Regions from separate parts of the Lactococcus sp. AK05 genome, predicted to be linked through region 2. Evidence: predicted binding sites of a transcription regulator. Region 2 holds the regulator's gene; the other holds the start of a gene.
What was found. The regulator Rex, encoded in region 2, represses fermentation and respiration genes when NADH is low (regulators of the CRP and FNR family bind a similar motif). The targets are predictions, from matches to a motif close to TTGTGAANTANTTCACAA.

Region 1 (8,617 bases), on a different contig from region 2:
AGCTTCGACAGTTTTGCTGTCATCCATGATGTAAAGTTGTGCAAGAAGAGCAAATTGTTGGTCAACTTTTGTATTGTCAACGATGAATTTAGCCATTTTACCTGGAAGAATTTTGTCCCAGATTTTTTCTGGTTTTCCTTCAGCTTTGAGTTCTTCTTCAAATGAAGCTTTCGCTGCTGCAAGAACTTCTTCTGTCAATTGGCTCTTAGAACCAAATTCATGGTGTGGAAGTTCTGGTTTGTTAACAAGTACACGGCTAGCGTTGTCTTCATCAATTTTGTGGTTCATTTGTGCTAATTCAGCTTTAACAAATTCTGAATCAAGTTCATCAGCTGAAAGAACAGTAGGGTTCATTGCAGCGATATGCATTGATACTTGCTTAGCAAGTGTTTCATCTGCACCTTCAATGACAGAAACAACCCCAATTTTACCACCGTTATGTTGGTAAGCCCCAAAGTGTTGAGCATCAGTTTTTTCAATTACTGCAAAACGACGGAAAGTAATTTTTTCTCCGATTGTAGCAGTCGCTTGAACAAGTTCTGCTTCAAGAGTAATACCTGAAGCTGTTTCAAGTGCCAATGCTTCTTCGTTAGTTGCTGGTTTTTTAGACGCAATAAGTTCTGCTGTTTCTTTAACCAAGGCAACAAATTGATCATTTTTTGCTACGAAGTCTGTTTCTGAGTTCAATTCAACAATCGCTGCAACATTTCCGTTTACGGCAATTCCTGTAAGTCCTTCAGCGGCTACACGATCAGCTTTTTTAGCTGCTTTCGCAATCCCTTTTTCACGAAGAAGTTCTGCTGCTGCTTCCATATTTCCGTCAGTTTCAACAAGAGCGCGTTTAGCGTCCATGATTCCTGCACCAGTTTTTTCACGTAATTCTTTTACTTGAGCTGCTGTTACTGCCATTTTGTAAATCTCCTATGTGTTTTTTTCTGTCAGTATTGACAGTAGTTTTATTTAAAAAAACAGGTGAGGCGTAAGGCCTCGCCTGTTGTAGTTACTTAATTAGTATAAATTGAGGTTAAAATTATTTACCTTCAACGATTTCAGCAAGTTCTTCAAGTGATTCTTCTGAAGCTGCTTCTTCTGCTACGAAATCTTCCGCTGCATCTTCACCTTGACGTCCTTCAATGATAGCGTCTGCCATTTTAGCTGTAATCAATTTAACAGCACGGATAGCGTCATCATTTGCAGGGATAACTACGTCGATTGGTTCTGGATCTGCGTTTGTGTCAACCATTGCTACAACTGGGATTCCCAAAGTTTTAGCTTCTTTAACTGCGATTTGTTCAGCATGTGGGTCAACGATGTACATAACATCTGGAATACGAGGCATATCAGCGATACCACCGATGAATTTTTCAAGGCGTTCGCGTTCTTTGTTAAGAAGAACTACTTCTTTCTTAGGTAAAACTTCGAAAGTTCCTTCTTCTTCCATTTTGTTGATTTCTTTAAGGCGTGTCACACGTGTTTGGATAGTGTTCCAGTTAGTGAGCATACCACCCAACCAACGGTGGTTTACGTAGTATTGACCAGCGCGGAGAGCTTCTTCTTTAACTGCTTCTGCAGCTTGTTTTTTAGTACCAACAAAAAGAACTACTGCACCTTCTTGTGAAGCGTTTTTTACATAGTTGTAAGCATCGTCAACAAGTTTTACAGTTTTTTGAAGGTCGATAACGTGGATACCATTACGTTCTGTGAAGATGTATGGTTTCATTTTTGGGTTCCAACGACGAGTTTGGTGACCGAAGTGAACACCAGCTTCAAGAAGCTGTTTCATTGAAATAACTGACATGTTAATGTCTCCTTTTAAAATAGTTTTTCCTCTTTCATCTGTCATCCGCAGCCGCAATACTTGCGTACACTACGACTTTGTCGAGACGAAATGCGAGATGGTTGCATAGCAACTCTATCATTATACATTGTTTGACCTATTTTTGCAAGTATCTATTCATGTTTCTATTGTTCAGTAAATCTATTTTTCTAGCCACTCCTATTGTCTGACAAATTTAATTGTTAATTTAGGCTCTATAATCACTAAAAGAGTAAGTTTTTAAATTTTTTTCTAAGAAAAAAATTAATATTTTTGCTGAAACCGCTTTTTTTGTGATAAAATAATTATAGTAAATAAATTAGTTTATGAGGAGAGAAATATGAAAGAAAAAATCCTTTTAGGCGGCTATACAAAACGTGTATCTAAAGGCGTATACAGTGTTCTTTTGGACACTAAAGCTGCTGAATTATCATCATTAAATGAAGTCGCTGCGGTTCAAAACCCTACTTATATCACTCTCGATGAAAAGGGACACCTCTATACTTGTGCAGCAGATAGTAATGGCGGAGGAATCGCCGCCTTTGATTTTGATGGCGAAACTGCCACTCATCTCGGAAATGTCACAACCACGGGAGCTCCACTCTGCTATGTTGCCGTGGACGAAGCGCGCCAATTAGTTTACGGAGCGAACTATCATCTTGGAGAAGTTCGTGTTTATAAGATTCAAGCTAACGGCTCACTCCGATTAACGGATACAGTAAAACATACCGGTTCTGGGCCACGTCCTGAACAAGCTAGCTCACACGTTCATTATTCTGATTTGACTCCTGACGGACGACTTGTCACCTGTGATTTGGGAACAGATGAAGTCACTGTTTATGATGTCATTGGTGAAGGTAAACTCAATATTGCTACAATTTATCGGGCAGAAAAAGGAATGGGTGCTCGTCATATTACTTTCCATCCAAATGGTAAAATCGCTTATTTGGTTGGAGAGTTAAATTCAACAATTGAAGTTTTAAGTTACAATGAAGAAAAAGGACGCTTTGCTCGTCTTCAAACAATTAGCACCCTACCTGAAGATTATCATGGAGCAAATGGTGTTGCTGCCATCCGTATTTCATCTGACGGTAAATTCCTCTATACTTCTAATCGTGGACATGATTCTTTAACAACTTACAAAGTAAGCCCTCTTGGTACAAAACTTGAAACTATTGGCTGGACAAATACTGAAGGTCATATCCCTCGTGATTTTAATTTCAACAAAACTGAAGATTATATCATTGTCGCTCATCAAGAATCTGATAATTTATCTCTTTTCTTGCGAGATAAAAAAACCGGTACTTTAACTTTGGAACAAAAAGATTTTTACGCTCCTGAAATCACTTGCGTTTTACCACTATAAAAATTTATTTTTTCACAAAGTTTGACTGATAAACTAAAAAGATTGCTAATTCCTATCAAAGAATTAGCAATCTTTTTTTTCTTCAGTAAAGCTTGTTATAAACCGTTTTCTAAACTTTTGATGAGTATTTTTGTAAAAATTATCACAATATTGCTTGACATCTATAAAAAACTTTGTTAAACTATTCACGTAAAAGAAAGTGAATGAAATCACAAAGGAGAACCTACAAATATGGCAACTAAAAAAGCCGCTCCAGCTGCAAAGAAAGTTTTAAGCGCTGAAGAAAAAGCCGCAAAATTCCAAGAAGCTGTTGCTTATACTGACAAATTAGTCAAAAAAGCACAAGCTGCTGTTCTTAAATTTGAAGGATATACACAAACTCAAGTCGATACTATTGTCGCTGCAATGGCTCTTGCAGCAAGCAAACATTCTCTAGAACTCGCTCATGAAGCCGTTAACGAAACTGGTCGTGGTGTTGTCGAAGACAAAGATACCAAAAACCACTTTGCTTCTGAATCTGTTTATAACGCAATTAAAAATGACAAAACCGTTGGTGTCATTTCTGAAAACAAGGTTGCTGGATCTGTTGAAATCGCAAGCCCTCTCGGTGTTCTTGCTGGTATCGTTCCAACAACTAATCCAACATCAACAGCAATCTTTAAATCTTTATTGACTGCAAAAACACGTAATGCTATTGTTTTCGCTTTCCACCCACAAGCTCAAAAATGTTCAAGCCATGCAGCAAAAATTGTTTATGATGCTGCGATTGAAGCTGGTGCACCGGAAGACTTCATTCAATGGATTGAAGTACCAAGCCTTGACATGACTACCGCCTTGATTCAAAACCGTGGACTTGCAACAATCCTTGCAACTGGTGGCCCAGGAATGGTAAACGCCGCACTCAAATCTGGTAACCCTTCACTCGGTGTTGGAGCTGGTAATGGTGCTGTTTATGTTGATGCTACTGCAAATATTGAACGTGCCGTTGAAGACCTTTTGCTTTCAAAACGTTTTGATAATGGGATGATTTGTGCCACTGAAAATTCAGCTGTTATTGATGCTTCAGTTTATGATGAATTTATTGCTAAAATGCAAGAACAAGGCGCTTATATGGTTCCTAAAAAAGACTACAAAGCTATTGAAAGTTTCGTTTTTGTTGAACGTGCTGGTGAAGGTTTTGGAGTAACTGGTCCTGTTGCTGGTCGTTCTGGTCAATGGATTGCTGAACAAGCTGGTGTCAAAGTTCCTAAAGATAAAGATGTTCTTCTTTTTGAACTTGATAAGAAAAATATTGGTGAAGCACTTTCTTCAGAAAAACTTTCTCCTTTGCTTTCAATCTATAAAGCTGAAACGCGTGAAGAAGGAATTGAAATTGTACGTAGCTTACTTGCTTATCAAGGTGCTGGACATAATGCTGCAATTCAAATCGGTGCAATGGATGATCCATTCGTTAAAGAATATGGCGAAAAAGTTGAAGCTTCTCGTATCCTCGTTAACCAACCAGATTCTATTGGTGGGGTCGGAGATATCTATACTGATGCAATGCGTCCATCACTTACACTTGGAACTGGTTCATGGGGGAAAAATTCACTTTCACACAATTTGAGTACATACGATCTATTGAATGTTAAAACAGTGGCTAAACGTCGTAATCGCCCACAATGGGTTCGTTTGCCAAAAGAAATTTACTACGAAAAAAATGCAATTTCTTACTTACAAGAATTGCCACACGTTCACAAAGCTTTCATCGTTGCTGACCCTGGTATGGTTAAATTTGGTTTCGTTGATAAAGTTTTGGAACAACTTGCTATCCGCCCAACTCAAGTTGAAACAAGCATTTATGGCTCTGTTCAACCTGACCCAACTTTGAGCGAAGCAATTGCAATCGCTCGTCAAATGAAACAATTTGAGCCTGACACTGTCATCTGTCTTGGTGGTGGTTCTGCTCTCGATGCTGGTAAGATTGGTCGTTTGATTTATGAATATGATGCTCGTGGTGAAGCTGACCTTTCTGATGATGCAAGTTTGAAAGAACTTTTCCAAGAATTAGCTCAAAAATTTGTCGATATTCGTAAACGTATTATTAAATTCTACCATCCACATAAAGCACAAATGGTTGCAATTCCTACTACTTCTGGTACTGGTTCTGAAGTGACTCCATTTGCAGTTATCACTGATGATGAAACTCATGTTAAGTACCCACTTGCTGACTACCAATTAACACCACAAGTTGCCATTGTTGACCCTGAGTTTGTTATGACTGTACCAAAACGTACTGTTTCTTGGTCTGGTATTGATGCGATGTCACACGCGCTTGAATCTTACGTTTCTGTTATGTCTTCTGACTATACAAAACCAATTTCACTTCAAGCGATCAAACTCATCTTTGAAAACTTGACTGAGTCTTATCAATATGACCCAGCGCATCCAACTAAAGAAGGACAAAAAGCCCGCGAAAACATGCACAATGCTGCAACACTCGCTGGTATGGCCTTCGCTAATGCTTTCCTTGGAATTAACCACTCACTTGCTCATAAAATTGGTGGTGAATTTGGACTTCCTCATGGTCTTGCCATCGCCATTGCTATGCCACATGTCATTAAATTTAACGCTGTAACAGGAAACGTTAAACGTACCCCTTACCCACGTTATGAAACATATCGTGCTCAAGAGGACTATGCTGAAATTTCACGCTTTATGGGATTTGCTGGTAAAGATGATTCAGATGAAAAAGCTGTGCAAGCTCTGGTTGCTGAACTTAAAAAATTGACTGATAGCATTGATATTAATATCACCCTTTCAGGAAATGGTGTCGATAAAGCTCACCTTGAACGTGAACTTGATAAATTGGCTGACCTTGTTTATGATGATCAATGTACTCCTGCTAATCCACGTCAACCAAGAATTGATGAGATTAAACAGTTGTTGTTAGATCAATACTAATACTAATCATCTATTGATAAAATAATTGAAACGCTCTGATAAATTTGTCAGAGCGTTTTTCTGCATTTTTCAATATCGTGAATTGATTCCGTTCTTTTTTGCACGATTATAGACATAAGTAAAAGTGAATGTTCCTATAATCATATAGATAATCATTTGTAGAATAAGGAGTAGAAAAGTAGTCAATTCAAAGGGATTTTGGCTTACGTTTAAGCCAAGATTAATGGGTAAAACTTTGGTTAAGACAAGTAAAACTGCTGGCAACTTGTCCAAAGAGATTAAAGTGCCTGATGCAAAAAGTAAGAGATACTGAATAATTCCGACAAAAGAAGCGATTTTAGTAAACTTTAAGGTCAGTCCTGAGAATATCATGGAAAATCCAACAATTGCAAAAAAATTAATGACTAAAGCGGTTAAAGAAACCCAAGTCAAATTTATATGAATCTGATAGAAAAAACAGACAATGACCGTCGCAATCATTATTCTAATAAAATTAAAAATTCCCCAAACAATTGATTTAATAAATAAAATGTGAATCAATCGGATAGGTTTTAAAATTAACTGTTCAAAGGTTCCTACCTGTTTTTCATAAGAAATCGATTCTGACGCAACAGTCAAAACACCACTAAGTAAAAACCAAAAAGCATAGCCAATATAGCTCGAACTTGTAAAATGTTGCCCGAGAATCATAAAAACAAATAAAAGAATAATCATCATTACTAAACTTGAGATGAAATCTGGATAAAAGACTAAAGTTTCTCTTAGTTCTCGTTTAAATTCTGCTCTAAACATTTTACCCTCCTTTATAATAGTCAATTAAAATTTCTTCTATTGATCGGTCATGTTTTTTGTAAGAGATAATTTTTTCATCCTCTTCTATCAATTTTTTTAATTTTTCTTCTGCCAACTTTTCATCTGTAAGTTGATAGCTTTCAGTATTTGTATTAATAAGATAATAGACAAGAGAATTTTCTTGAATAAAAGATTCATATTTTCCTAAAAATGAAATTTCTCCTTTGTTTAATAAGAGAACTCTATCGGCAAGGGCTTTGATGACATCGGTTTGATGTGTGGTTAGGATAATTGTTTTATTATGTTCTTTTGACATTTTCTTGACCATATCCAGTAAGTCACGATTGGCTTTAAAATCCAGTCCCAAAGTCGGCTCATCTAAAAACAAAATTTTTGCATCATTGAGTAAGCTACAAATAATAGATAATTTTTGTTTCATTCCTCGTGAAAAGTTGAAAACGCGTTTGTTCGCTGCTTCTGCCAAATCAAATTGTTCTAAAAGCTGCAAGATTTCTTGCTTTTTGATTTTTCGTTTGTAAAGTGCTGCGAAATATTCGATATTTTCAAGGGCTGTTAGATAACCATAAGTATTTTCTGCATTTTCTAAGACTGCTGAGGTCATTTCATAAAGTTTTTGACCGTAAGTGTCGATAGCTTGCCCGTAGTAGTCGATTTCTCCGGAATCCTGTGCAAGAATATGGAGCAACATCTTAATCAATGTCGTTTTTCCTGCACCATTTTTTCCTAAGATAATAAAAATTTCTCCTTCATTGACAGAAAAAGAAATGTCTTTGATAATCGGATTATCTTCAAATGATTTTGAGAGATGAGCAACTTTTATTATTTCTTTCATAATTTGGCCTCAAAAATTTCTTTTATTAGCATTAGTCCATTATTTGTAAAATCGGTTTTTGGACACTTAAAATCATCATGACTTCTCTTGTAATAACAACCTCCATCACAGTTTGGAAGAAATGTACAACTAGCGCAAGTATCATAAGCATATCCTATATTCTGAGCTTGAGAACGGATAATTTCAAACATTGCAGAACCATAATCATTGATGTGAGCTTGTCTAAACTCATTCATGCCAACAGCTTCTATACAAGAAAACAGAAAACCATCAGCGCCTATAATATAACAATTTGTCTGTTTCATCATACAAGCCAAATTAATTTCTCGACCGTAAGGTTTGAATTTATAACCTCTGTGAACGGCTTGCTTATGAGCTATATACCAAAAAGAGTCATTATCTTCAATCGTTTTGTCAAATTTTCCATTTGCTGTACTTATAACCTTGCTAAAAACCAATGGATATTTTATTTCCTTCTCTTCTAAAACATCTAGTAATTCTGTCACGTGGTTTTTATTGTCGTCATTCAAATTGGAATTTAATTTAATCTTAATTTCTGGAAATTTTTCTTGAATTCTTTTTAAATTTCTAATGATAGTTGAAAACGACCCCTTCCCACTTTCATAGAATCTATATTTATCATGGTCTTTTTGGGCACCATCAAGAGTAATAAAATAATCATTCAACCCTAAGTGTAATAACTCCTCAATTTTTTTGATGTTTCCAAAGGTTCCATTGGATACTGCGCTAAAGTAAAAAGACTTATTGAGTTTATTACAAGCTGCCATAATTCTAATCATTTTGTCGGTATGTAATGTTGGCTCTCCACCAATAAAATTTAGGTAAA
Region 2 (8,617 bases):
TTTTCTCCTTTTTGAAATGCTATGCAAATCTCAAAAGATAAACATAGCTGCTATAAAAAACGTCTTTCTTTCAAGATTTTTAACCCTCCTTTTACCATTCTGAGTGAACAACACTCAAGATTCATGAATCATTTTCTAAAATGATTATATCAAATCAAAATGCCCCAAAAGGCCTTTTCCGAAATCTCGGAAAAATTTTTTATAAAAAATAAAAAGGGAACTCAAATCCCTTTTATATCCCACTAGTTTTTTACAGATTCATCAAATATTTTTTGATAATAAGCCTTCATCTCTGGCAAACCCAATTCATCAAAAAGACGGATAGAACTCTCCATTTTAGCTTTCCCCTCGGAAGTTTTGCCTGATTGATGAAGCAATAAGCCAAGAGTAAAGCGAGACATATTACGGCAAAATAAATCCTTTTTATAAGGTATTAAAGCAATATTAACATCTTCCAAGAGTTTTTGAGCAATGGAAAATTTATTCTCACTAATATACTTTACAGCTGCTCGGCAAACAATTTGGACAATTTTTTCCCGATATTTTTTAACTTTGAGATAGTGCAAATTTTCTTTCCAAAAGTCTTTCATCAAAGAGAGAGTCAAACGGGTATTCAAGTGTTCTACAACAAACGAAAGAATACTTAACTCAAAATATGACCAAACTTCGATATTAAACATTAAATCAGTAACTTCAACTTCTTCTCGCTCTGTCAATCCATAAAGCAAATTTTGAGTCGCTAGAAATATCATTCGATTTCCTTGTTCATTATCATATTTTCCAGCTTCACTATTAATCGCTTTTAATTTTACAGTATCTTGCATATAATTCGCATCTTCAATTTCATCACAAATCTCAACAAAATAATCAGAATGGTAATTGTTAAAAAAATATTCAAACTCAGAAACCTCAATATGCATTAATTCTAAAGCTGCATCTAATTTATCAAATCTAAGAATAGACTTTCCACTTTCAAAATCTGAAAGTGATGATTTTGACAAACCTACTTTTTCAAAGTCAGTTAATCTAAAGTTTCGTTGTGTTCGTAAATCATAGAAAATTTCTCCCATCAAAGAGAGTGTTTTATTGTTTTTTACCATTACACATTCCAGCATTTCAATTTATTTTGATTAAATTGTACTACTTTTTAACAAAAAAGCAATAATTGTTTCGCTTTATTTAAATATAGGATTTTTAGATTACGAAATAAAAAAACGCAAAGCTTTCAAGCTTCGCATTTTAGCATATTTACACTAAATTCTCTTCATAATACTTACAAATTTTCCAATTCTTCTATCGCTTCTAAAAGAGTCATCTCTATCTCATCTTTTTCATCATTAAAGAGGTCAATTTCAGCTTGTAATTCTCCTAATTTAACAAAATCAGCGGTATTTTCTTGCATTTCCAATAATAGAGCTGCAATTTTTGATTCCAAATTGGATAAAAACAAAATTGTCACAAAACGAAGTTGCCCTGCTCGAAAAGTAATAGATGTCTTAAAAGGAAAATTCACACTCGAAATTTTATCAGAAATCCTTGATGGAAATTTGCACTCCGGTTCAATTGATGAGCAATTTCTCCTAGTGAAATTTTTTGTGAATACCACAAATATATCTTTTCACGGTCAAATATTGTAAGATGAGTATAAGGATTATTCATAATTTCTGCAGTTTTCAATAGTCTAACAAAACTTATTATACTGGATTTCATAAATTATCTTTTTTTGTTGCAGTTAAATTATAAATTCAAGTTATAAAATCCCTTTCTTATTACTTAGAAAAGGGTATTCTGGATTCAATATTCTTGCCTAAGTGTGCCAACTAACTTCTTTTTGTTTACGCAAGATGTTTTGTAGCTAATTGCGTAATTTCTTGTGTCTCAAAATTCAGGACAGATAAAAAAGCCTGCACATCACAAAGTGCAGGCTTTCTGAGGGTGTTTCATTAAAATATAGATTTGCATTTTTTCTGTTCTTTATTGATTCTTATCGTCTTGAATCATTTGTCTCATCCAAACTGCGACTAGCACAATACCCAAAAGAACAAGTAGACCCCAAACGAGTACATTGATATTCAAGACCACTTTTTGTTGCCAGAGGATGAGGAGCGGAAGCCCAAAGATAACAAGACTAATGAAAGTCGTCAAAATGCGTTCTTGTTTTCTGATTGCTCCTGTTAGCAGGGCAAGTACTAAGACGCCGAAAAAGGTGTAGCTCAGGTTAGATGCGGTAATTTCAATCGTATGGCTTCCAGATAAAACTTTTGGAAGTGCAGCCAATCTGGGGACGAAAATCGCCCCAGCAATCCCGAATAGAGATGTAATAAGGTGTTTTTTTTCCATATCATTCTGTTTTCCATTCTGTATATGTGATATTTTGAGCGACTAACCCGTTTTTGAAAGAAGTATCCTTTTTCCAACGTTGATACAGGCCAATCCAACCATTATGATTTTTATCTAAATAGTTTGCAATTCTATCCCCAAAACCTGCCGTATTCAAAGCGAGTCCCGCAATAAAACCGTTGGCTACTTTAGCACTAACTCTAAAAATAGTCGCAAGCTTGCTGACTGCGGCTTGAGGCCCTACCCAATCCAAAAGCTAATGCACTCTTCCCAATCGCAATATTCGTGTATTTCCATGAGCCATAGGTTACTTTCACTGTTTGGATGTTTGAGTTTCCGACTCCTAAAGGGACTTCCGCAACTTTGGTGTCATACTTTTTGCTTACCGTATTATAAACGGTCTTGGTTAAAATCAATTTATTGCCTTCATTAACTAAGGTGTTGCTTTCATTAGTATTTGTGTTGGTTGTTTCAACTGCAACAACTACCCCATTATTCTTTTCCGAAACTGTCGTCACTTTTTCGTTGCTTGATTTTTGAACATGGGTGTCTGTGTCCCTTCGCCCAGCTGCTTTGTCAAAAGCTGATGTAGCTTGCTTTTTGTCAACATTCGCAAGAACTTGAATGTTTTGGTTATCCGACCGATTTAATTCTGAGTAATTTGAAATTGTCAAATTTATTGTCGGTTTACTAAAAACTTGTGGTGTTTTTTCAAATAATCTTCCCGTGCTCCAGCCAATACCGATCAACAGCAGCAAACTGCTCGAAATCAATACCTTTGATTTTAAATTTAACATAAGAATTCTCCTTTCTTGATTTGAGTGAGCGACACTCATTATTCATGAATCATTTTCTAAACTGATTATATCAAATCAAAATGTCCGAAAAGACTTTTTCCGAAATCTCGGAATTTTTTGATAAAAAAACGCAAAGCTTTCAAGCTTCGCGTTTTAGCATATTTACACTAAATTCTCTTCACAACACTTACAAATTTTCCAATTCTTCCATCGCTTCCAAAAGAGTCATTTCTATCTCATCTTTTTCATCATTAAAGAGGTCAATTTCAGCTTGTAATTCTCCTAATTTAACAAAATCAGCGGTATTTTCTTGCATTTCCAATAATAGAGCTGCAATTTTTGCTTCCAAATCGGCTAGTTTCTCTTCACAAGCCTTGATTTCGCGCTCTACTTTACGTCGATTCTTTTGAGCTTCTTTCTGAGCTGTAAAATCTTGTTGAGCTAAACTTTCTATCGGCTCCCCATTTTCTGAAGAATTACTCTCAGCTTGTACTTCTTCTTTTTTCTCGACATAATAATCATAATCTCCCAAAAATTCTGTACTTCCTTCGGGAGCAATTTCTAAAACTTTGGTAGCCACTCTATTGATGAAATAGCGGTCATGAGAAACAAACAAGATTGTTCCTGGAAAATCAATCAAAGCATTCTCCAAGACCTCACGTGAATCAATATCCAAGTGATTGGTTGGTTCATCTAAAACTAAAAAGTTATCGTGATCCATTGCTAATTTAGCAAGTAAAAGACGGGCTTTTTCACCACCAGAAAGCATCCCAACCGTTTTCTTTACATCATCTCCACTAAAAAGAAAAGCTCCGAGCATATTGCGAATTTCAACTTCATTAAGTAAGCGATGCTCATTCCATAATTCGTCTAAGACAGTATTTGAAGCTGTCAATCTTCCTTGTTCTTGGTCATAATATCCCAAAGTAACATTGGCACCCAATTTTGCTTGACCTGCTAAAAATGGAATCTGTCCAACAATTGACTTAATCAATGTTGTCTTACCTACTCCATTTGGTCCAACAATAGCAAGGGACTCACCTTTACGCTCGTCAATGTTAATCGGACCAGAGAGACGATTATCTTCATAACCTACCGTTGCTTCTGAAACGGTTAAAACAACATTTCCAGACGTTTTTTCAGGAGTAAAAGTAACATTGGCCGATTTATCATCACTTGTTGGTGCGTCTAAACGCTCCATTTTCTCCAACTTTTTACGACGCGATTGCGCCATTTTAGTCGTCGAAGCCCGAACTAAATTTCTGGCAACATAGTCCTCTAATTTAGCAATTTCTTTTTGTTGTTTTTCAAAATTTTTGAGTTCTAACAAGAGTTTTTGCTCTCTTTGTTCAACATAGCGAGAATAATTTCCAGAAAAACGAGTTAATTCTCCTCTAGATAATTCTAAGACTTCATTAACCACTTTATCCAAAAAGTAGCGGTCATGACTGACAATTAATAAACTACCTTCGTAATTTTTAAGGTAATTTTCAAGCCAAGCTAAAGTTTCAATATCCAAGTGGTTAGTTGGTTCATCCAAAATCAAAAGTTGTGGTCTCTCAAGTAACATCTTAGCAAGAGCCAAACGTGTTTTTTGTCCCCCCGATAAACTTGAAATTTCTCTTTCCCACATTGTTTCATCAAAGCGAAAACCATTTAAGACAGACTTAATTTCAGATTCATAAGTAAATCCATTTTTCATCCGAAATTCTTCTGATAAAGCATCGTAACGTTTCATCAAAGCTGTCAATTCATCCCCAGCAAGTTCTCCCATTTGCAATTCCATCTGGCGCAATTGTTTTTCCATTTGGCGAAGCGAATCAAAAACAGAGAGCATTTCGGCAAATATTGTCCTTGAGGAATTCAGCCCAGTATCTTGCGCTAAATAATTCATTGTCAAATCTTTGGTCTTGGATACAGTTCCGCGACTCGCTTCTTCAACTCCAGCAATAATTTTAAGCAAGGTTGACTTACCAGCTCCATTTCGGCCAACTAGGGCAATTCTTGAATGGTCTTGTAAACTAAAATTGATATTTTCAAATAAAACATCGCCACCAAAAGTGCGTGCAATTCCATTCCCTTGCAGTAAAATCATGATATTTATCCTCTTCGTTAAATCTCAAAGCATATTTTTAATACTTCGTTTTTCCTTTTCATATGATAGAAAAGCAGTCCTTCTATTATAGCATTTAAGGCAAGCTTTTTGTAGTTCTTCCAAATTCTTGAAATTAAAAAGCTTACCAAATCTGATAAGCTAAAATAAAATTAATATTAGACTAAAATTAATCTTTCACGCAATTCAATTCTCCTAACTTCTGGTGGAATAAACGCTCTGATTCCATCCTCGTTAAAACCAATCAATAGACAGTCCTCGTCAAAAATTAATGGTCGTTTTAGAAGACGTGGATTTTCCTGAATTAATTCAAAAGCTTTTTCTAGTCCTAATTCATCGAAATTATAATTTAAAGATGCGTATGTTTTCCCTCGGGTCGCAATTATATCCTCAAATCCGTTTTCAGTCAAGGATAAAATTTTGATTAAATCATCTTTTTCCATAAAATCTTTTGATAAATTAATTTCTTCAAATTCAATGTGATGTTTACGTAACCATTTTTTAGCTTTTCTACAAGATGAACATGAACCACTAAGATAAATTTTAATCATATTTTCTCCCTATCTATTTTTTCATATTTCTATTCTAACATGAAAGCGCCTTAATTAAAAGGATAAAATAAATATTTTTTTAGAATTGTAATCAATTTCTCATTTTAACTGAATAATCCATTCCTTTTGTTTGATAATTTCACAAATTTTTGATAAAATTATCACAAAGAAACTAAATATTAACTAGTTTTAACAAAATCGAATTATATTTTTGAGGTATAACAATGACTGATCATAAACCAAGCAAAAGCTTGCCTAAAGCAACTGCTAAACGACTGCCACAGTACTATCGACTGTTCAAAAGTCTTGTAGAAGAAAATGTGACACGCACAAATTCACAACTTATTTCAGAAAAAATCGGAGTAGATGCTGCCACAATTCGTCGTGATTTCTCTTTATTTGGTGAATTAGGTCGACGTGGATATGGCTATGAAACGAAAGTGCTCCGTGATTTCTTTGGAGAACTTCTTGGACAAGACCAAGAAACGCATATCGCTCTAATCGGTGTCGGAAATCTCGGTCGTGCATTACTTCATTATCAATTCCAAGATAGAAATAAAATGAGAATTACGCAAGCCTATGATATTTCTGGTAATCCCTTAGTTGGAACACAAACAGATGACGGAATTCCAATTTATAATATTTCTGATTTAGAAAAAAATGTTAAGAAATCTGATATCAAAACGGCAATTCTCTCTGTTCGAAAAGAAAACGCCCAAGAAGTTGTTGACACTCTAGTCAAAGCTGGTATCAAAGGTTTCCTAAACTTTGCCCCAATTCGTTTGAAAGTTCCTTCTGATGTGGTTGTTCAATCAATTGATTTAACTAAGGAGTTGCAAACACTGCTATTTTTCATGGGAGCTCAAGAAAACTAAATTAGTACAAAATAAAAGAACAGTTTTTATAGACTGTTCTTTTTCTTTATAGTCGAGAAGTGATTGTTTGTTATATAATCCTTCATTTTCTGATCTCTTCTTCCCGAAAACTAAAATAATTACCAGCCCCTACAATAATATGGTCAATAAAATTAATCCCCACATCCTCACAAGATTTTTTTATTTTGTCAGTAAATATTTTATCAGCCTGACTGGGTCGTAAATTTCCTGAGGGATGATTATGTGCAACTAACAGTCCTACTGAGAGATTTTTTATTGCATGATAAAGAATCTCTCTAGGGCTTGCAGTTGCCTGATTAACCGCCCCTATAAAAATTGTCTTTTTTTCAATAATTCTATTTTGACCATCTAAATAAGTCGCCACAAGATGCTCTTGCTCAAAATTTTGCATTTCAAAAGCAAGACTCAAGCCATATTCTTTGGAACTCAAAACTTGACCGTAACGTTTTCTATTAGTGGTCTGTATCCTTTTTCCAAATTCAATCATTGCTCGAATTTCAATGGATTTTGCCAGTCCAATGCCTGAAATTTCTCTGAGTTCATTAATCGAAGCTTTGCGCAAATTATCCAAAGTTTCAAAATGTTGAAGAATTTCCAAGGCCAAATTTAATGATGAGTATTTTTTTGTCCCTGTTCGCAATAATATCGCTAACAGCTCAACATCAGACAAGCACTCTTCTCCTAAAAATTCTAAGCGTTCCCTAGGTTGCATCGGATACGGATTTTCTCTTAGTTCATACATACTATTATATACGGAAAAATCTGGCCTTTGTCACTGACAAAAGATTAATTAACCAAAAAAGTTCTGATGAATCTCAGAACTTTTTATTTTTAGTTATCATTTTACTGACAGAAATTTCTGTCAGTAACTTTTATTCAACTGTTACTGCTTTAGCCAAGTTACGTGGTTTATCAACATCAAGTCCACGTTGCATTGAAGCATAATAAGCAATTAATTGTGTTGGAATAACCATTGAAATTGCTGACAAATAAGGATGAACTTGGTTGACAACAATTGTATCATCTTCACGAGCCACTCCTTCTTCAACAATTGTGATAGCTGAGGCTCCACGAGCCACTGTTTCCATTACATTTCCACGAGTATGAGCTGCTACTTCTTCATTATTAGAAATTAAAGCAAGTACTGGAGTTCCTTTTTCAATCAATGAAATCGTTCCATGTTTTAATTCTCCAGCAGCAAATCCTTCACATTGAATATAAGAAATTTCTTTTAATTTGAGAGAAGCTTCCATTGCTACATAATAATCTTGTTTTCGACCAATATAGAAGGCATTGCGAGTAGTTGGCAATAAGTCAGCTACAATTGCTGCAATTTCATCCTTTTCAGATAAAGTGGCTTCAATTGATTGAGCAACGAAAGACAATTCTTTAACTAAATCAAATTCTTTTGCTTTAACTTCCCCTTCAGCCTCACCAACTGCCTTTGCAAGAAAAGCCAAAGTTGCAATTTGTCCTGTATATGCTTTGGTTGAAGCAACTGCAATTTCTGGTCCAGCACCGATTAACATTGTATAAGTTGCTTCGCGTGACAAAGTAGAACCGGGAACATTTGTAACTGTTAAGCTTGGAAGTCCTAATTCATTTACTTTTACTAAAACCTGACGGCTGTCAGCCGTTTCACCAGACTGTGAAAGGAAAATAAAGAATGGTTTTTGACTCAACAAAGGCATATCATAGCCCCATTCTGAAGCAAGACCAAGTTCAACCGGTGTATTTGTCAAAGATTCAAGCATCATTTTTGCCCCAAAACCTGCATGATAAGACGTTCCTGCGGCAATAATATAAATACGATCAGCCTCTTGAATTCCTTTGATAATGTCTTGATCAACTTTCATTGTTCCATCTTCATTTGCATAAGTCGCAATGAGTTTACGCATAACTGCTGGTTGCTCATCAATT

Region 1: a site for Rex is predicted at 3,313-3,330, ahead of adhE (bifunctional acetaldehyde-CoA/alcohol dehydrogenase). Genes of this name have one in related genera too.

What each region holds. Positions count from the first base shown of each region.
Region 1 covers NZ_JBFTEI010000008.1:30,144-38,760, reverse strand. The annotation lists gene tsf (translation elongation factor Ts) at 1-909, opposite strand, end outside; gene rpsB (30S ribosomal protein S2) at 1,031-1,798, opposite strand; gene AB6B24_RS11410 (lactonase family protein) at 2,157-3,182, shown strand; gene adhE (bifunctional acetaldehyde-CoA/alcohol dehydrogenase) at 3,414-6,125, shown strand; gene AB6B24_RS11400 (ABC transporter permease) at 6,195-6,917, opposite strand; gene AB6B24_RS11395 (ABC transporter ATP-binding protein) at 6,919-7,770, opposite strand; gene AB6B24_RS11390 (radical SAM protein) at 7,767-8,617, opposite strand, start outside.
Region 2 covers NZ_JBFTEI010000001.1:610,016-618,632, reverse strand. The annotation lists gene AB6B24_RS02970 (XRE/MutR family transcriptional regulator) at 243-1,100, opposite strand; gene AB6B24_RS02965 (hypothetical protein) at 1,274-1,459, opposite strand; gene AB6B24_RS02960 (helix-turn-helix domain-containing protein) at 1,510-1,659, opposite strand; gene AB6B24_RS02955 (hypothetical protein) at 1,975-2,277, opposite strand; gene AB6B24_RS02950 (hypothetical protein) at 2,342-2,593, opposite strand; gene AB6B24_RS02945 (hypothetical protein) at 2,541-3,137, opposite strand; gene AB6B24_RS02940 (ABC-F family ATP-binding cassette domain-containing protein) at 3,325-5,232, opposite strand; gene AB6B24_RS02935 (Spx/MgsR family RNA polymerase-binding regulatory protein) at 5,409-5,801, opposite strand; gene AB6B24_RS02930 (redox-sensing transcriptional repressor Rex) at 6,026-6,676, shown strand; gene radC (DNA repair protein RadC) at 6,759-7,439, opposite strand; gene glmS (glutamine--fructose-6-phosphate transaminase (isomerizing)) at 7,570-8,617, opposite strand, start outside.